DNA from 2 places in the Vagococcus sp. QWL-13 genome. Region 2 is predicted to be linked to the other one. Evidence: predicted binding sites of a transcription regulator. Region 2 holds the regulator's gene; the other holds the start of a gene.
The links. The regulator CtsR, encoded in region 2, represses protease genes until heat stress. The targets are predictions, from matches to a motif close to TTGGTCAAAAAAGGTCAAANA.
Positions count from the first base shown of each region.

Region 1 (10,561 bases), 920 kb from region 2:
CCATGGTTATCGATACAACTACCTTGACACCGCGTCAGCTGCGTCAAAGAATTTTAAATGATTTTAAAAGTGAAGATACTAACATGTTTCGTGTGGAAGTGGTTTCCTTTGGCTTTAAATATGGATTGCCGATTGATGCGGATATAGTCATGGATGTCCGTTTTTTACCAAACCCCCACTATGTGGAAAATTTGCGACCGCTGACCGGAATGGATCAGCCGGTGTATGATTATGTGATGGGGTTTGAAGACACCGAGAATTTTTATCGGCAGTTCAAAGACCTGATCGTATCTATTTTACCGGGATATGAAAAAGAGGGTAAAACCAGCCTAACGGTTGCTATCGGCTGTACTGGGGGTCAGCATCGCTCAGTAGCGTTATCTAAACGTTTGGCTGAGGATATAAAAGCTCTTGATTTGTATCCGGTCAATATTACCCATCGTGACTGTGGCAAACGAAAAGAGACGGTGAATCGTTCATGAAAACATACCGCATAAGAAAGCCGAATATTGTAGTCATTGGTGGTGGAACTGGATTACCGGTCATCTTAAACGGTTTGCGCAATCAAGGAGCCTCTATCACCGCTATCGTTACGGTGGCGGATGATGGGGGCAGCAGCGGTTCATTGAGAAAAAGTGTCAATATTTCTCCGCCGGGGGACTTGAGGAATGTCCTTGTCTCATTGTCTGAGATGCCAAAATTATTTGAAGATTTGTTCCAATATCGCTTCAATAAAGATGATGAATTTTTAGCTAATCATTCGCTAGGGAATCTGATCATTGCCGCTTTGTCGGAAATGAGAGGCAGTACCTATGAAGCTATTCAAATTTTAGGGCAGATTATGCAAGTAGATGGACATGTTTATCCTGCATCGGAAAAATCACTGACACTGCATGCAGAGTATGAGGATGGCTCAGTGGTTTCGGGTGAATCAAAAATCGCTGAAAAACGTCAGAAGATTAATCGGGTTTTTGTGACGAACACTTGCGACGATGAAAAACCAAAGCCGGCCAGAAAAGTCATTCAGGCAATAAAAGATGCAGATATGATTGTTTTGGGGCCGGGAAGCTTGTTTACAAGTATCTTGCCTAATCTGATGATCGAAGAAATCGGTCAAGCAGTGCTGGATGCTGAGGCAGAAGTAGTTTATATTTGCAATATCATGACCCAAAAAGGGGAAACCGAACACTTTACTGATGCCAACCATGTTGAGGTACTCAACAGACATCTTGGGCAAAAATTCATCGACACAGTTTTGGTGAACACTGAAAGTGTGCCGGAAGGGTATATGGATACCGAAAAGTACGATGAATATTTAGTTCAAGTGACCCACGATTTCAAACGGTTGCGGGAAGAAGGCTGCCGAGTGATCTCCGCTAATTTTTTAAAGTTAAGAAGAGGCGGGGTTTTTCACGATGGAGAAAAAGTCGTCGACGAGTTGTTCAGAATTGTATTGGGTCCCAAGTATTAAGAGAAAGAGGTGTAGCAAGTGTCATTTGCCTCAGATGTGAAGAAGGAGCTCACTACCTTAGAAGTCCAGCGTGATTTAGCTAAAGCGGAACTGGCAGCTCTGATCCGGATGAATGGTGCACTGTCTTTAGCGAACCGTCATTTTGTCCTGAATGTTCAAACTGAAAATGCAGCGATTGCCAGAAGAATCTATACGTTGCTGCGGGACCATTATGAAGTTCAGGCAGAATTTCTAGTCCGTCGTAAAATGAAGTTAAAGAAAAACAATATCTATATTGTCCGTTTGAAACAAGAAACACAGAAAATTTTAATGGACTTGGATATTTTTGATAACGGCATGCTGATGGACCATGTGTCGGACATGATTATCGGCAACAGTGAGAGGATGAAAGCATATCTCAGGGGAGCTTTTTTAGCTGGAGGTTCTGTGAATAATCCGGAGACTAGTCGTTATCACTTGGAAATCTATTCTTTATATGAAAATCACAGCAAAGAATTAAAAGAAATGATTGAGTATTACCATTTGAAAGCGAAAACTCTCAATCGGCGCAACGGTTACATCACCTACCTAAAAGGAGCGGAAGATATCTCTGACTTTTTGACGCTGATTGGAGCAACGACCAGCATGCTGAAATTTGAAGATGTCAGAGTCATCCGTGATATGAGAAATTCGGTGAACCGGCTGGTGAACTGTGAAACAGCTAATTTATCAAAAACAATCGAAGCCGCGTCAAAGCAAATCGAAAATATTGAATACATCGAAGCCACAGTGGGTTTGGGAAATTTGGATGAGAGACTTCAAGAAATCGCAGAATTAAGACTGCAACATCCTGAAGTAAGCTTGAAGGAGTTAGGGGAGCTGGTTCCTTCAGGTCCTATTTCAAAATCAGGTATCAATCACCGAATCCGGAAAATCAATGAATTTGCGGATAAACTAAGAGAAGGAAAATAAAACATCAGGCAGCTGGAAAAGCTGCCTGATGTTTTAAAGCACGCCCTGATAAAACTTTGGGACGATGTTATTTTCGATATTTGTTTGTAAGTTGTTTCAACTCGATTTTCCGGTCTTCTGCGGTTCGGATCAACTGTTCCGAAAATTCTTCTAAAACTACACGCCCACCCTGATAACTATAGGCTCCTTCCGTACGGATAATCTGGGGATCAAGCACTATTTTCCGGTGGGAAATCTTTTTGAAAAATTCTTCTACCATATAATTTGGCAGATAGTAGTGGTTTTGAGCACAAAAAGACTGCAAATAAATAAAATCATCAATTGTGATTTTTACATCGTCGAAATTAGCAACTTTTTCATAGTTGGTAATGTCCACGTCATCTCTGATTTCGATGTCTCTTTTTTGTAAAATCTCGTTGATTTTTTTGTTTAACAGCATCAGCATATCGATTTCTTTCATCTTTTCTTTGATTTGCTCACGCCGGTCGAATTCTTTGAAAATCATTTTATTATTGATGTTTACACCGATGATGGCGATTAAAGCTCCCAGTAAAACACCTAACAATGTACCGATTAGTTCCGTCATAGAAAGCTCCCTCCAAAAATTATCTAGCAAGTTAACTATATCAAAGAAAAACAAATTGTAAAAGACAAACATAACAATTGACCATTACTGACCTTTAGTATAAACTTACTCTATGAACAAGTTTGCCCTTTATGCTAAAATAAGGGAGAAGTTTTAAAAATAGGAGGAAACAAAATGAATTTAATTCCAACAGTTATCGAGCAGTCAGCTCGTGGAGAAAGAGCTTACGATATTTATTCTCGTCTGTTAAAAGACAGAATCATTATGTTGAGCGGGCCTATTGACGACAATGTAGCCAATTCAGTGATTGCCCAACTATTATTTTTAGATGCCCAAGATTCAGAAAAAGATATTTTCTTGTATATCAATTCGCCGGGGGGAAGTGTCTCTTCTGGTTTAGCAATTTATGACACAATGAACTTTGTAAAAGCTGACGTGCAGACAATCGTTTTAGGCATGGCGGCTTCCATGGGGAGCTTTTTACTTGCTGCCGGCACTAAAGGTAAAAGATTTGCGTTGCCTAACGCAGAAATCATGATCCATCAGCCATTGGGCGGTGCGCAAGGTCAAGCGACAGAAATTGAAATTGCTGCTAAACATATCTTGGACACACGGGATCGTTTGAACAGGATTTTAGCTGATATCACAGGACAACCCATCGAAGTGATTGAAAAAGATACGGACCGCGACAATTTTATGACAGCAGAAGAAGCAAAAGCTTACGGATTGATTGACGAAGTGATGGTCAATAATCAATTAAAAAAATAAATAATCCAGAGGAAAATAGATGGAGAAGATAAAACCTTCAAAAATAAATGACACCATCGGCATACAGCTGGGAAATCAAGATGCACCAGTCGTAGTGAAAGAGTATGTCAACCTGCGCTGTCCTTATTGTCTGCAATGGTTTGAAGATTCCCGGGAGACCTATCGGGAATTGATTGAAAATGGAACAGTCCGCAGGGTATTGAAGTTGTTTGACAAGGAAAAATTTGGGCTTCATTATGGCAATGTGCTGCACCGTTTTGTGCCGAAGCATGCCGGTTATGATGAGGTGGAAGCAGTGCTGGACAAAATTTACCATTCTCAGACCAGATGGGGAGACATGGACAGAGAGATGAGTCTGTCATCGGTGGCAGAGTATGCTGAAAAAATTCTTCAGCTGACAGAGGATGCAGACGAAGAAATGGCACAAGCGATTGTCAATGAGGCGCTGTCTGCAGGGGTTCAATTTGTGCCCACGATGGTTATCGGGGAGCATGTATTCGACCAAAAAATTTCTCAAGAAAAGTTCCGTCGGTTGATTGAAGAAGAAAAACAGAAGCAACTATCTTTGTAGTTGAAAAAATCACACAATAAAGAAAAACCCATGAAATTACGTTTCTAAAACAGTAATTTCATGGTTTTTTTAAATTTACATTTTCCTGTTTCAAAGTTCAAAAAAATTCGGAGCATTCTCTTTTCATTCCGCCGAAGTTTCCTGTTGAGCAACTTTTTCCCGAAAAGTTGGTAAGCTTTCCATTGTGAAATGCTAGTTTTAGATTTATGATTAGCCTAAGAGGTGAAACAAATGACAGAAATCAAGTTGGGCAGAATCGTCCAGCGTTGCCGTAAAGAAAAAAACATGACGCAAGAAGAGCTGGCATTTTCTTTAGGTGTTTCAAAATCTGCGGTTTCCAAGTGGGAGAATCATCAAACCATGCCGGATGTCTTATTACTGCCCGCCATAGCTTCTCTTTTTAAAATTTCGATTGATGAGCTGCTTGGTTACTCTCCCCAATTGACACAAGAAGAAATCCGTCATTGGTACAAGTTTTTTTCCGATGAATTCACCCGGAGAAAATTTTCTGAAGTCAAGCTGGACATCGATGCGATGTTAGGGAAATATAGTGTGTGCTATTCTTTTCAGCTGCAAATGGTTATTTTATTATTTAACCACCTTAATTTAGCTGGAGATACAGCGGAAAGAAATAATTTGCTTGATGAACTGCTTCAGTTGAGCGAAACGATAAAAATGGAAACTTCCCGGCCTGATATGGCGAGACAGGCAAATGTCCTTCAAGCGATTATCTATACTTTGATGGATAAAAATGACATGGTTATGGTGTTATTGGGAAAAGAGGTCAATCTTTATCTAGCAGAAAATCAGGTGTTGGCAAATGCCTATTTTCGCTTAGGACATCTGGAGAAAGCGGAAGAAATACTTCAAATCGAGATTTATCAAAATTTGTTTGCTTTAATTTCCAACAGCAGCCAGTATTTATCATTACTGGAAACACCGGAAAAAGTGTTGGAGACGATTAAGCGTATCGAGCAGACAGCAGAAATTTATCATATCAAAACCCTTTCCCCGTTTACTTATCTGACATTTTTATTTTCAGCTTTTATGCAATTGTTAAGAGTGGACGAAGGGGAAGAGGCATTGAAATTCATGGGGGAAGTGGTTGAAATCCTTAAAATGTCTCCATCAATAGAGCTCCAAGGGGATGATTATTTTGATCAAGTGGCCCAATGGTTGGATGCCCAAACGGACTTGGGTAACACTGTCCCCAGAGATGAAAGTCTGGTGAAAACAAGTATTTTAGAATTTTTCACATCTCAACCTTTGATAGAAGAAAAATTAGGCGAAAACAACACGTATCAGGAATTATTTCAACAGTTGATTAAATTAACAGGGAGTTGATGTCCAGTGAGCATTTTAACGATTGCGGAAGTCAAAGAAGTACTGCCATTGGTTTTGCCGATTATACTGATTCATCTCACTTTGGTTATTTTATCTGTGAAACATCTTTTAAAGCATCCCAAGGTGCGTATCGGTAATCAATGGCTTTGGTTGTTCATTGTAATCTTTGTCCAAATTATCGGACCGGTACTTTATTTTGCGATAGGTCGTGAAGAAGAATGAGCAATATTTTGGAAATATCCCGTGTCAGTAAAAGTTTCGGTGCTCAACAAGTGTTGAACGAAGTCGAAATGAAGGTCAAGGAAGGAACAGTCTTGGGCTTTATCGGCAAGAACGGGGCTGGAAAAACGACATTGATGAAGTGCATAGTGGGGATGTTGCCAATCGACAGCGGTGATATCCATTTGGCAGGTGAGCCTGTCACATTTAGAAAAAACAAGACGAATCAGTTTGTAGGGTATTTACCTGATGTACCGGCTTTTTATGATGAGATGACAGCCGCACAATATCTCAAGCTTTGCGGAGATATCACGGGCATGCCGGCTTCGAAACTTTCTAACAGGATATCTGAAATGCTGGAGCTGGTGGAACTGGAAAGCACCGGTAAAAGAATTGGCGGATATTCCAGAGGGATGAAACAGAGATTAGGGATTGCTCAGGCACTTCTGAATGAACCAAAACTTCTGATTTGCGATGAACCCACATCAGCACTGGATCCTGTGGGACGAAAAGAAATTTTGGATCTTTTACAGCGGGTGAAACATCAAACAACCGTGCTGTTTTCTACTCATATTTTGAGTGATGTAGAAAAAATTTGCGACGACATGGTTCTGCTCCATGAGGGAAAAATCATCTCAGGAACAGAAATCGAAAGATTAAAAGCAGCTCACAAGAAAAAACAAATTCTTTTGGAGCTGGCAAACGGAACTGACAGAGAAAAATTTATGGCATTTGTTTATCAAGATTATTCAGTGGAAGAAAATGAAACGGGTCTTGTTTTTCAGGGAAAAGACGTAGGGCAACTGCAGCAGGCCTTGTTTCGCTTTTTAGCCGCGGAACAAATCCCGGTTAAGAAATTGATGATTCTAGAACCTTCTTTGGAAGAATTGTTCCAGGAGGTGGTGAAATGAGACAGACATGGATTTTTTTCAAAAAAGAAATTTTCAGCAGTCTAAAAAATTATCAGGTGTATATTTTGAGCGGCATATTTCTTTTGCTGGGGATTCTTAATGTTTTAACAGCGAAATTCACTCCGAAGCTAATTGAGACACTGGTATCAAAGGACATGGCTGAAATGTTCCCATCCCCCACAGGTATGGATGTCTGGCTTCAATTTCATAAAAACACCACACAAATGGGTTTGATAGTGGCAGTCTTATTTTTCAGCACGATTTTAACGAAGGAATATCAAAAAGGCTCCTTGACGATTTTGTTGACTAAAGGACTGAAGCGCTGGAGCGTGATTGTAGGCAAATGGGCATGGCTGGTCATCAGTTTTACTTTTTATTATCTGTTGGCTGTCGCAGTCACTTTTGCCTATGCGTTTCTTTATTTTGATCACGTAATCTATGGGTTTTTAGGTTTTGGGTTGTTTAGCCTCTGGCTGTTCGGCATTTTGATATGCAGTTTGATTATTTTGGGAAGTGTGATTGGCAGACAAAGTTACATCGTGTTGATTTTTGTTGTGGGCTGTCTGCTTGTGATGTTTCCATTGAGCACTATCACTAAATTATCTGATTACATCCCAGTTCAATTAATTCAGCAATTTACACAGCTGTTGGATGGCAGCAAGAATCCCGGCGATTTATGGACAGCTGTTATTTCCACCGTCATTCTTTGTTGTGTAAGTCTTTTTGGAAGTGTTTGGCTTTTTGAACGAAAGATTTTATAGTTGATGATAAAAGTTTTTCAATGTTTCTCTCGCGCTTATGATTGAGATATGTTTGATAACAAAATTAAAAGTATACTGCAAAGGATTCGGATGATTTTCCGGGTTTTATTGTGGTATACTTTTTTAAAAGTGTCCATGAATAAAGGAGGATATGCGGTGAAAATTAGAAAAGCATTGGTTAGTGAAGATACCATCGTCAACGATATGTTGAAAGATGCTGCGTTGCGGATAAAAAGAAAGCAGTCTGTACAGTGGTCTAATATTTTAAAAGAAAAAGAATTGCCGGTCATTCAGCATTGGCTGGCTAAAGACTCGATATATTTTGGGGAGCTGAATCAGCAAATCGTTGCTGTTTGTTATTTATATTCGGAAATGACGGACTGGGACCGCGAACTTTGGCAGAATCATCCTGCTGACGCTTCTTGTTTGTATCTTCATAAGCTGACCTTGGCAGAAGGTCAAACAGGAAAAGGACTGGCTCATAAATTTTTAAGTTCACTGCAAGACTATGTCTGGGCGAATTTTGAGCCTGAAACCTCGATACGTTTAGATTGTATCGCTGAAAAAGAAATGCTCAACAGTTTGTATCAAAGCAGCGGCTTTCAGAAGGTCGGGATGAGGCCTCAAGCCTATAATGGTGTCTTGGTGGCAGATTTCAATTTGTTTGAATGGCAGCCGTGACATAACGCTGTTTTGTTTGCAATCAGCATGAATTATACAGGAATGAAACAAGGGGGAAATAAGGGTGAATAAACTGCAGGAATTTTGTGAAAATTACGGTGTAAAAAGAAAAGGCACGGATTCGGTTAAATGGGATGGTATGGCAGAGAAATTTGGCAGGACAGATTTACTGCCATTGTGGGTCGCAGATATGGAATTCAAAATCCCTAAACAAGCTGAAGAAGCCTTGATTGAACGTGTACGCCATGGTGCGTTTGGTTATACTAAAGTTTCTGACACGTACTATGAACATTATTTTGAATGGCAGAAAAAAAGGTTTAACGTGGACTTGAAAAAAAGCTGGGTACGATTTTCAACCGGTGTGGTCAATAGTTTCTTTTGGCTGGTCAATGCATTTACGGAAGAAAAGGATAGTGTGCTGGTTTTATCTCCGGTCTATTATCCATTTTATGATGCCATACGTGATAATAAGCGCAACATCGTCACTTCGGAACTAGTCAATCATCAGGGGCGTTATGAAATCGACTTTGAAGATGTGGAACGAAAAATCGTTGAGGAAAACGTGAAATTATTTATTCACTGTTCTCCCCATAATCCCGTAGGAAGAGTTTGGACAGAAGAAGAATTGATAAAACTTTTTGATATTTGCCAAGCTCATGATGTGCTGATTATATCTGATGAGATTCATCAGGATTTGGTTCGAAAAGATGTTGTATTCACTAGTGGGCTGGCGTTGGATGAAAAATATTTTACTCACTTGATTGCCTTGAATGCACCGTCAAAAACATTTAATCTTGCAGGTCTGCTGCACTCTCATATTGTGATTCCAGACAAGAATTTGAGAAGACGTTTTGATGACTATGCCAAAACTGTGCACAAGTCTGCGCTGAGCACTATGGGATTAGTGACGACAGAAGCATGCTATCAGTACGGTGAAGAATGGCTGGATGGGTTGCTTGACGTTATCGAAGCTAACTATGAAATTTTGAAAAATAAATTAGTGGGCGCTTTTCCTAACATCCGCTTAACAGATAAACAAGGCACATACTTAGCGTGGCTGGATTTATCTTCCTATGTCCCGCCGGAAGAAATGAAGACTTTTATGGAAGAAGAGTGTCGTCTGGCCATTGATTACGGCAGCTGGTTTGGAGAAAATTGCGAGACGTTTATCCGCATTAATCTAGGAACATTGCCAAAATATGTGGAAGAGGCGACAGACCGGCTGATTGCGGGACTGAATAAAAGACAGGGGAAATAAATAATCCTGCTAGTTGGATTGTATTTTTTCTAAAAGACTAATAGTTAACCAAATATTCATAGCCAATGAAGTAGTTATTAAATAAATATTTAGATTATTACTACTCCTAATAGTAACTCCTTGCTTTTTCTTTGTTTAAAAAATGGATAAACAGTGTAGATGGTTTGTCTTTAGCAAATAAATTTATGAGTTACGCGAATAACGGATTCGCTTATTTTGAAATAAGCTCCTATACGTTACAAGTTTATCTGATTTAGGATGAGTGTCGGTCGTTTGTCTATGTGTCCTATGATTTTTTGAGAGAAATATAATTTGGGTGTATCGCAGTTAGTTAATTTAATTCTACAACTTAGAAAAAGGAGTTTTTTACTTGGAGGAAATTATATCTATTGGAACAGTATTAGCAAGTTTGGGACTGATATTGTTAGGCCTGAATGATGACCTATTAAAAAAGAAATCTCAACTTATGTTTGTGTTGAGTTCAAATGCAATTTTAATAGGGACAAATTATTTTACTGATAATCAAAATGATATAAAAATGATCCTAATGTTACTAACTATTTTTTTGTTTGGTGGATTAGGTTTTATGGGGCAAAAGAATATCAGTTTGGAGAAAGAATTAACTACATTTCAATTGCTTTTATTTTCTTCTACAACTATTTTTTTCTTGACATATGAGATTTTTAATTTTCTTTATGTGTTTATTATTTTTATGTTGAGGAGGCATGAATTACTAAATAGTCTTCATACTGTTGGTATTAAGGGTGAAAACATTGAATTATTAATTGGAATTTGCTTAATGATTATACAGTACGTTTTTGTTACAAAAGATTTTTTTAATATTCACCCTTTTGAAAAAACAATCAGAAAATGGAATCCTCAAATTGAGAATAATAATCCGAAATATAAATTAGAAAATTTTTCAGAAAAGACTATAGAACTTTTGAGCTTTATAGTCTTTGTAGAGGATAGGGATTTTTTTAAAAGAAGTCAATCATATATCCCAATGAATGAATTTATAAAGAAGATATATAATAAAA
Region 1 covers NZ_CM178746.1:1,000,288-1,010,848, forward strand. Annotated here, with positions in the region: gene rapZ (RNase adapter RapZ) at 1-482, shown strand, start outside; gene AC4PHI_RS04660 (gluconeogenesis factor YvcK family protein) at 479-1,471, shown strand; gene whiA (DNA-binding protein WhiA) at 1,490-2,422, shown strand; gene AC4PHI_RS04670 (hypothetical protein) at 2,490-3,008, opposite strand; gene clpP (ATP-dependent Clp endopeptidase proteolytic subunit ClpP) at 3,183-3,776, shown strand; gene AC4PHI_RS04680 (thioredoxin domain-containing protein) at 3,796-4,347, shown strand; gene AC4PHI_RS04685 (helix-turn-helix domain-containing protein) at 4,579-5,691, shown strand; gene AC4PHI_RS04690 (PLDc N-terminal domain-containing protein) at 5,698-5,913, shown strand; gene AC4PHI_RS04695 (ABC transporter ATP-binding protein) at 5,910-6,821, shown strand; gene AC4PHI_RS04700 (ABC transporter permease) at 6,818-7,582, shown strand; gene AC4PHI_RS04705 (hypothetical protein) at 7,739-8,263, shown strand; gene AC4PHI_RS04710 (MalY/PatB family protein) at 8,328-9,521, shown strand; gene AC4PHI_RS04715 (hypothetical protein) at 9,892-10,561, shown strand, end outside.
Region 1: a site for CtsR is predicted at 3,083-3,103, ahead of clpP (ATP-dependent Clp endopeptidase proteolytic subunit ClpP). Genes of this name have one in related genera too.

Region 2 (10,561 bases):
GCTCAATATCACCTAAAAATTGAGAATTCAGATTTTTTGATTTATAATAAATCAAGTTTATACATTTACTTAAAAGAACAGCAGTGGAAATTATCTCTTGCCATCCGGAAAAAAACGATGCTGTTGACAGCAAGTTATCTTTGCCATCAACAGCCAACAGTGCGCATTTTATCTGTTTTTCCGCAAGACATTACCCAGCTGCCATCGGAGGAAGATACTGTGAAATCACCTTTAAGAATCCTCGGCGGTCTTTTGACTGCTTTTGGACTTTTTATCATTTACTCTTTGCCTAGCACTTTGATTTATCTCAATCAGGAATTATTGGCCAATGTGAGCATCTTTTTGATTGTTTTTGCATTCGTCAGTTTTTATCTCTTTAAAACCCAGAATAAACGACAAAAAAAAGTTTTTCGCTGGAAAAATATCAGGAGAGTCGTTATCGGCTATCTTGCCATTTTCTCCTGTAATTTTTTGCTGCAATTTTTCATGGAACAAGCTACAACAGACAATAATGAAACGATTTATGCCCTATCCAATCAAATTTCTCCCTTGACTTTGTTTTTACTGTTGTGTGTATTGGCCCCAATCGGCGAAGAAATTATTTTCCGCTATTGTGTAATTAACAGTTTTGGAGATGTGGCTGACCCTAACCAAAAAGGCGGGCAATTTATCGGCCTGCTCGTCAGTGCTGCCCTCTTTAGTCTGCCCCATGTTCCAGAATCATTCGTTGTGTTTCTGACTTATGCTGCCATGGGACTTGTCATTGGTTTAGTTTATCTCAAATCACAACGATTGGAAGTAGCAATAATGCTACATTTTATCAATAATCTTTTGCCGTTTCTTGTTATGGTATTCACTCCAGAACTGCTATGAACAATAAGTAAGCATAAAATAGTTGTTTTCTAAAATTTTATGTTACCATTAAATATACAAAGACTATCAGCAAGGATGTGTTTAGTATGGAAAAGAAAACAATTGGTATCTTAGTAGGAAGTCTGAGAAAAGGGTCCTTTAGTAAAAAGATTGCTCATTCACTGGCAGAACTTTTTCCAGAGGAGTTTACCACAGAGTTTATCGAAATCGGCAACTTGGAATGGTACGATCAGGACTTGGACGATGAAAACCGCCCGACAGAAAACTGGACAGCTTTTCGTAACAAATTGAAAAACATTGATGCTTTTATTTTTGTCACTCCAGAATACAACCGTTCCGTGCCCGGTGCTTTGAAAAACGCCTTAGACGTAGGCTCTCGCCCTTATGGTTCAAGCGTTTGGGACGGCAAGCCGGCCTTTGTAGTAAGCTCATCCACAGGTGCTATCAGCGGCTTCGGTGCCAACCACCATTTACGTCAATCACTTGTCTTCCTAAATATGCCGACAATGCAGCAACCTGAAGCATACATTGCCTATTCAAATAAATTGTATGACGAAAACGATGCTCTTGTTAACCAAGGCACACAAGATTTCTTCCAGTTGTTGGTCAATAGTTTTGTTGACTGGATTGGAAAATTTAATTAGTCGCAGTGATAAGAGCATGACCTGTAAGTAGGTTTCATAGCTGAAATAGAGACCTTTAAAAATTAACCCCCCATGTCATCATTATTTTGAAAAAATGATGTCATGGGGGGTTCTTTATTTTGGGACTTTTGAGTCAGTCTCTTGCTTTTTTATTTCTTTATTTCATCAGACATTTTTCTTATCGCATGGTCACAAATTCTTCTGCCCCTGTGGGATGGATTGCTACGGTTTGGTCGAAATCTTTTTTGGTCGCACCCATTTTTATCGCTACGGCAAACCCTTGCAGCATCTCATCAACACCGATTCCAATGCCATGCAAACCAATGATTTTTTCTTCACTGCCTAAACAAACCAACTTCATTGTCGCTTTGATTTTTCTTTTCTGCAAGGCATAAAACATCGGGTTGAACTGACTGCGATAAATTTTTATTTCATCTTTCCCATATTTTGCCAGTGCTTCCTCTTCCGTCAAGCCGATTGTCGCAATTGGCGGATGGGTAAAAATAACGGTAGGGATATTGGTGTAGTCCAGATACTCTTCCTCTTTCCCGTTAAACAATCGTTCTGACAAGCGCCGTCCTGCTGCGATAGCTACAGGAGTCAAGTCCACTTTGCCAATCAAATCTCCTACGGCATAAATTCCTTTTTGTGTGGTATTCTGATACTTATCCACCTTCACAAAGCCGTCTTCATCGGTAACCACAGAGGTCTTTTCCAAACCTAGGTTTTCAATGTTAGGTTTGCGCCCCACTGCCCAAATCAATCGGTCTGTCTCAATCTTTTCGCCGCTTTCAAAACGAATGACCAAACTGTCATCCTCTTGCTTAACAACTTTCTCAGGTATCGAATGAGAATGCAGATGAATCCCTTCTTGTTCGTAAATCGCCATCATCTCTCTAACGATTTCTTCGTCGAAAGAACGTAGTGGGCGGTCGTAACGAAACGCTAGATGGACCTCAACGCCCAAACCATGGAGCAATCCCGCCAGCTCTACCGAAACATAACCCGCTCCAGCAATCACAACCTTTTCAGGAAGATCTTCCCAGTCAAAAAAGCCATCCGAATCAACCCCGTGTTCTGCTCCCGGGATATCAGGAAACTCGGTATGATTACCGGTAGCCAACAAAATATGAGGGGCAGTAAAGGTTTGACCGTTGACTTCAATTGTCTTCTCATCAACAAATTTAGCAAAGCCCTTCAGCACTGTGACGTTATTGTGTGCCAATCCTTTATCATAATGCCCATGCAAACGCTCGATGTATGCTTGACGATTTTTTACAAGCTGTTTGAAATCCGTTGCTTTCAACTCCACATCCAAACCGTAACTTTCCGCATCAAGTAAAATGTTTTCCCGAAGCGTGGACGCCTCCCAAAGAACTTTTTTGGGGACACATCCCACATTGACACACGTCCCGCCAATTTTATTTGCTTCAATCAGGAGAACCTTAGCGCCATACATCCCCGCCCGGTTGGCCGATGCAATCCCGCCGCTTCCCCCGCCTATTACTATATAATCGTAGGTTGCCATGATCCTAAATTCCTTTCTATTCTGAACATATAAACGTTAACACTCCTTTAAATTATACAGAAAGTCATAAACAGATTGCAATACATCTGACCATGATCTTTAAAATCTCCATAAATATCCATCTTTTCTTTCAAAAGAAAAAAGAAGACAACGAATATTGTGTCTTCTAAGAATCAGATTGACTAAGAGGGTCAACTGCCAAAACTACTTTTTCTTGCGGAGCATATCCCCAACGCTGACAGGTTGTGCAACGGGCATGGTCAACACCATCATCGGATTTGGTGCCCTGTCGATGGCCTCTCCCTCATCGTTCCACATCACGTCAACTTTTTGCTCAAAATGATGGAAACCGGGGCCGTAAAACTCGATTTCATCTCCCACGCTAAAGTGATTACGCTGCCGGATAGTTGCGATTTTTGTTTCTTCGTCATAGGAAAGAACTTCTCCGATAAAACTGTATGAGGGGATTTTACGCCGTGCACCAAATAGTTGCTCATTTTCACTTGGCGTTCCAAAATAAAAGCCGGTAGACAGCTCCCGCTGAGCCACTTTCCACAACTCATCGATCCACTCTTGTTTACAAGTATAGTTTTCCGGATCTTCCATGTAACTATTTACAGCAGCTTTGTACACATTGGCCACTGTGGAAACATAATGAATAGACTTCATCCGCCCCTCGATTTTAAAACTATCCACACCGTTTTCTATCAGCTGGGGGATATATTCAATCATAGACATATCGACGGCACTCATAGAGAAAGGTTCTGTCGTGTCAAAATCATCCACTAGGGAGTGTCTCTCACCGGAAAAAGGCATGTCATACAAATCATACTTCCAACGGCAAGACTGACAGCAGCCCCCGCGATTTGCGTCTCTTTTCGCCATATGATTAGATAATGTGCAGCGCCCGGAGTAGGATATACACATGGCTCCGTGGATAAAGGCTTCTATTTCAACATCTGTATGCTCACGAATCGTTTTGATTTCGTCCATGGAAACTTCACGGGCCAGTACCACCCGCTCCAGTCCTTCATTTTTCCAAAACTCTAAGGTTTCAAAGTTAGTGGCAGAAGACTGGGTGGACAAATGGATGGGCAGTCCCGGAGCATCTGTCGCACATATCTCTATCAATGCAGGGTCAGAAATGATGACCGCATTGATGCCTATATCTCTCAACCGCCGGAAAAATTCTCCTGCCCCTTCTTCATCGTGTTCGTGCGTTACCATATTTGCGGCCACATAAACCTTTGCTTGATGCTTCTTAGCAAAAGCCACTCCTTCAGACATTTCATCAAAAGAAAAATTGCCCGCCCGGCTGCGCAGACCGTAAGCATCTCCGCCGATATACACTGCATCTGCCCCGTAGTGAATCGCTGTTTTTAATTTCTCAAGCGTTCCTGCCGGTGCCAATACCTCGGGACGCTTCAATTGCTTTTTGACTATTTCCATGCTTATTTCACCTCTTCCGGATCCATCAAAAAGAATCCTGTGTCAAGCTCCCGGTTTTCAGGATGTAAAGAACAGACATTGCTGCTTAATTCTTTAGCCAGACTCTCATCCCATCGTCCCTGCTCAAGAGCCTCTCTAGCTTTGACAAACTGCTTAGCGATTTCCACAAAATTATCACTCGGTGTGTAAAGACCGTCCAGCTTCCAATGTAGAAAATTCAACTCCGCCAGTTTACCCAGCTGCTCCATCAGATTAAGATCATTATTCGCAAAAATATGCGTGCCGTGTTCATCTTCATAAATGGAATAATGTGTCTCAGTTTTTTTCGGTTCAGATAAAAACAAGTCTCTTTCCCTCGTCGTATCCTTAGGTCCTGCTTCAACAAAATTAAAATAATTTTCTAAAAGAGGGCGCTTGGACTGATGGATGCAAGTGGCACCATAGACTAGTATTTCCCCAAACCCCAATAATTTATTTTTCATCTCTTTAAGCTCCAGATAGGGAACTTCTCTGGCAACAACTGAGCCGATTGCCCCACGCCGATACCAAAAATTCATTTGTCGGGCACTTGTCACCATCGTATGTCCATCATATATAAAAGGCAGACGGAACTTGTCCCGTCTGATGACGTGGACCACTCCCGCATCCCCTACCGCGACAGCATCTACTTTGATTTCTTCCAAAAATTTCAAATACGCCGGCAGCTGCTTCATTTTTTCCGGATGCATCAAACCATTGACTGCTACGGTGACTTTTTTGCCAAACCGGTGCGAAAGTTCAGTCAACGCCTGCTGTTCCTCCAACGAAAAATTATATGGTAATCTCAGACCAAATGTTTTGCCGCCAAAATAAAGGGTGTCCACTCCAGCTTCCAAAAGTTTCTCGGCCTGCGAGAGGGATGCCACTGTAGCGGTAATATTAATCTTCATCCTTAAATTTCTCCCCTCAATAATCATTGCTATACTATCACAAGTTTCATGAAAAACCAAGACGTTTTCATTACTGACACCAGCAAAAAACTGTTATATTTAAGAATACAATCACTTAAATATAACAGTTCTATCCCGCATTCTCTGGAACTTGTGCTTTTACTGACTACACTGGCAAAATTTTATCCGGTGCAGGGGTTTTCACACTAACTGTGATCTTGCCTTTCGTAGCGCCAATAGTTACTTTATCCCCAGTAGCAATCTTTCCGGACAACAACTCTTCGCTGAGTTTGTCCTCAATCTCTTTTTGCAGAGCCCGTTTCAACGGACGTGCACCGTACTCAGGGTCGAAACCAACTTTACCAATCACATCCAATGCTTTTGATGTGATTTTCAACTCAATGTCCTGCTCTGCTAAACGTTCAATCACAGAACGGGACATGATTTTCACGATTTCACGCAATTCCTCTTTGACCAAAGAACGGAAAACGATTGTTTCATCCACTCTATTCAAGAATTCCGGACGGAAAGCTTTTTTCAGTTCTTCCATGATTTTATCTTGCATTGCTTTATGGTCCTGAGTGATATCAAGCACATTAAAACCAACCGAGATATCCTCTTTTAAAGCAGTCGCCCCAACATTGGATGTCATGATTAAAATAGTATTTTTAAAGTCTACTTGGCGTCCTTTGGCATCAGTCAAATGACCGTCATCCAGCACTTGCAGCAAGACGTTGAAAATATCCGGATGAGCTTTTTCTACCTCATCAAAAAGAATGACCGAATATGGTTTTTGACGGATTTTTTCAGTCAATTGACCGCCTTCATCATAACCCACATAGCCTGGCGGTGAACCAATCAGGCGGCTGGTGGTGTGTTTTTCCATATATTCTGACATATCAACCCGGACTAACGCATCCTCTGAACCAAACATGGCTTCCGCCAACGCTTTGGCCAATTCTGTTTTCCCAACTCCCGTAGGACCTAAGAACATAAAGGAACCGATAGGACGTTTCGGATCTTTCAATCCACTTCTCGCACGGCGAATCGCACGGGAAACAGCTTCCACTGCTTCTTCTTGTCCGACCACACGTTGGTGCAAAACTTTTTCCAAATTAAGCAAACGTTCGCTTTCTTTCTTCTCCAACTGCTGTAAAGGAATCCCTGTCCATTGAGACACGACTTCTTCGATATCCATGACTGTCACCGAACGCTCGTAACTGTTTTTTTCTGCCTGCATTTGGTCATATTTCAAAAGTTTTTCTTGCTGACGCTTTTCCTGTTTTCTCAAACCAGAAGCTGATTCAAAATTTTGTTCCAAGATAGCCGCTTCTTTGGCTTCTTGGAGTTCTTCCAGCTTGCTCATCAAAGCCACTCTCGGAGAAACCTTGTCAGAATCACTTAATCTTACTTTAGCTGCACTTTCATCAATCAAATCAATCGCTTTATCCGGCAACTGGCGGGAAGTGATGTAACGAACGGATAAATTCACTGCCTCTTCTAGCGCTTCATCGGTAATATTCACCTTGTGATGTTCTTCGTATTTTGGACGAATCCCTTTTAAAATCTCCACAGTATCCTCTGCTGACGGTTCATCCACCTGAACTTTTGCAAAACGCCGCTCCAACGCGGAATCCTTCTCAATATATTTTTGATATTCATCCAAAGTTGTGGCGCCGACTGTCTGTAATTCACCACGAGCTAAGGCTGGTTTCAGAATATTCGATGCGTCGATCGCCCCTTCAGCGCCTCCTGCACCAATCAAAGTATGGAGCTCGTCAATAAATAAAATCACGTTGCCGTCTTGATAAATTTCCTCTACAACTTTTTTCATGCGGTCTTCAAACTCGCCTCGGTATTTAGTTCCGGCGACTACCGAGCCCATGTCCAGCATCATCAGACGTTTGGCAGACATTTCCTCCGGCACAGAACCTTCGACGATTTTTTGCGCCAGACTTTCAGCAATGGCTGTTTTCCCAACACCGGGCTCCCCAACCAAAACGGGATTATTTTTAGTTCTGCGGCTCAATATTTGAATCAGGCGTTTCACTTCATTTTGACGGCCAACCACAGGATCCATTTTTTTAGCTTTCGCCAAGGCCGTTAAATCACGAGCCAATGAATCCAAAACAGGGGTGCTGCTGTCTTCCATCGAATTTGCTTCCCGTGTATTAGGTCTGCGGTTGCCTGTTTTCATTCCTTTGCCCTCAGTCAATCCCATTTTTTTAAGGACCATCTGTCTGGTTTTAGCCAAGTCCAATCCGAAATTTCTTAAAATTCGTGAGGCTAAAATTTCATCATCTCTCAAAATCCCTAATAAAATATGTTCCGTCCCCACTTGGGGGGAACGAAGTCTCTTAGCTTCGTCTTGGGAAAAAGCCAAGATTTGTCTCGTTCTAGGGGAATACGGCAAATAAGGGATGACCTGTCTTTTTCTCATGGTGCCATACCCAGTTAAATTGGCGATTTCGTCACGCAAATCTGCTTCCTGCACGTCAAATTGACGTAATATTTTACCTGCCACGCCATCCTGCTCGATTACCAGCCCCAGCAATAAATGCTCAGAGCCCACCGACTGATGACGAAAGTTTTTTGCTTCTTCTTGAGCAATCAGTAATACTTTTTTTGCTTTTTCTGTAAATGTCCGCTCCATATTCTTACCTCTTTTCTTCATAACGAAGACGATCCAACAGCGCTTTTATTATAGCAGCCCTGACATTATCTTCACTCGGATTTTGCTTGCCGATTGCTTCATAGCTGATAATTGATACCAGCAATTCAGCTTCTCTTTTGCTTATGATATCATAATTATACAATTGCTGTAGAACGGCAACGCCATCCTTATACGTTAATTGTGTACCGATGTTTTTTTGTAAATAGGACAAGACTTCATCATGAGAACTTAATTCCACACGTTGAATGCGGATATACCCTCCGCCGCCCCGCTTGCTTTCTACGGTATAGCCCTGAGCCAAAGTAAACCGCGTATTAATCACATAGTTGATTTGAGACGGCACACAACTGAACAAATCTGCCATTTCTGAGCGGCGGATTTCAATAATTTCTTCTTCTGTTTCATTTAAAATTGATTTGAGATACTGTTCAATCAAATCCGACATACTTTGATGACTCATGTGTATTCACCTTGCTTTTTGACTATATTTGACCTTACTTAGTATTATACAAAACTTGCTGTTAAAGGGAAAGAAGTTTGATTGTAAAAAAAAAGTCCCCAACAACTCTTTCTTTAAAACAGGAGTTAATATCGATATAAAAATCTGCCTCCCGGACTTTCAATAAACAAGAAGGTCATCGTTAAAAAGCAAAGAGTCGATAATTATTCAGTGAACGCTATTGACAGGGAAGAATTTCGATGCTAAAATATCATACAATTTAGTAAATCAAACCGTTGATGCGGAGATAACGGCAATGATGCCTTTACAGAGAACCTGTGGTGCTGAGAGTCAGGTAAGAAACACGTTGTCAAATGGACCGCTGAGGGTGCAGTCAAATGGGAATTCCCAAAGTATTCTGCAACGTGTGGGCATACGTCAATTGCCAGGGATATGTCAGTATCCTGCTAAGCGCACGGAACATACCGTGAATCAAGGTGGCACCGCGAATAATATCGTACAACATTTGTACTTATTCGTCCTTGACAGAGTAGATATTTCTGTCAAGGGCGTTTTTTGTTTACATGAACTCCTTTGACATGAAATATAAGTCAAAGGAGTTTTTCTATTTTAGGAGGTTAATGCAATGTTATTTACCAAACGCTGGTGGCGCCCCTGCGCCTAGAAAAGAAATTACATCAAGAATAACGTATCAAATCAACACTAACCTAAACTTTATCTATATTGGAGGAAAATAAAATGAAATTTAACGAAATTGAATTCAACACCTACTTTAAAAACTATCCCGATGCCAACGGCTATTTTGGCAAATACGGCGGTTCCTACATTCCGCCTGAATTGCAGAACGCTATGGATGAAATCAATGATGCCTATCAAACGATATGTAAATCCTCAAAATTTATCAATGAACTGCGCCGCATTCGCAAAGAGTTTCAGGGAAGACCTACTCCTATTTCCTATTTGGAAAGATTGTCCGGAAAACTCGGAAATGTTCAACTTTATGTGAAGCGTGAAGATTTAAACCATACTGGCGCACACAAACTCAATCACTGTATGGGCGAGGCATTGCTTGCTAAATATATGGGCAAGAAGAAAATCATCGCTGAAACCGGTGCTGGTCAGCACGGTGTAGCCCTTGCAACTGCTGCTGCATACTTTGGCTTGGAATGCGACATCTATATGGGATCAGTAGACATCAAAAAACAGGCACCCAACGTTGCCAGAATGAAAATCTTAGGTGCCAAGGTTGTAGAAGTGACAGAGGGACTGGCAACTTTAAAGGAGGCTGTGGATGCTGCTTTTACAGCTTACCTCCAAGACTATAAAGATGCCATTTATTGTATCGGCTCAGTTGTCGGCCCCCATCCCTTCCCGATGATGGTGCGTGACTTCCAGAGTGTGGTAGGTATCGAGGCAAGGGAACAGTTCCTTGAAATGACGGGTGAGCTTCCTGATGCCATCGTTGCCTGTGTGGGAGGAGGCTCTAATTCCATGGGTCTATTCTCCGGTTTCCTGAACGATCCCGTTGATATTTACGGTGTGGAACCTCTGGGCAAAGGAAGCAAGTTGGGCGACCATGCTGCCAGTCTTACTTATGGTGAAGAGGGTATCATGCATGGTTTCAACAGCATTATGCTGAAAGATGAACATGGCGAACCTGCACCTGTATATTCAGTTGCCTCCGGTCTGGATTATCCTTCCAGCGGCCCTGAACATGCCTTCTTGCACGATCTCGGCAGAGTAAAATATGAGGCGATTACCGATGATGAAACTATTGACGCCTTCTTTGAGCTTTCCCGAATGGAAGGGATTATCCCGGCTATTGAAAGCTCCCATGCTGTTGCCTACGGAATGAAACTTGCCAAGACTATGGGCAAAGGCTCTGTTCTTATCAACCTCTCTGGAAGAGGGGACAAAGACATGGATTATATCATTGAAAAATATGGTACTCGGTAAATCAGAAAGCGGTAAGGAGAACTATTTGAAAAAATTCAAAAAAACCTC
Region 2 covers NZ_CM178746.1:85,032-95,592, reverse strand. Annotated here, with positions in the region: gene AC4PHI_RS00465 (CPBP family intramembrane glutamic endopeptidase) at 37-873, shown strand; gene AC4PHI_RS00460 (NADPH-dependent FMN reductase) at 960-1,517, shown strand; gene gor (glutathione-disulfide reductase) at 1,696-3,045, opposite strand; gene AC4PHI_RS00450 (peptidase U32 family protein) at 3,250-4,494, opposite strand; gene AC4PHI_RS00445 (peptidase U32 family protein) at 4,497-5,423, opposite strand; gene AC4PHI_RS00440 (ATP-dependent Clp protease ATP-binding subunit) at 5,590-8,076, opposite strand; gene AC4PHI_RS00435 (CtsR family transcriptional regulator) at 8,081-8,557, opposite strand; gene AC4PHI_RS00430 (hypothetical protein) at 8,853-9,134, shown strand; gene trpB (tryptophan synthase subunit beta) at 9,296-10,513, shown strand.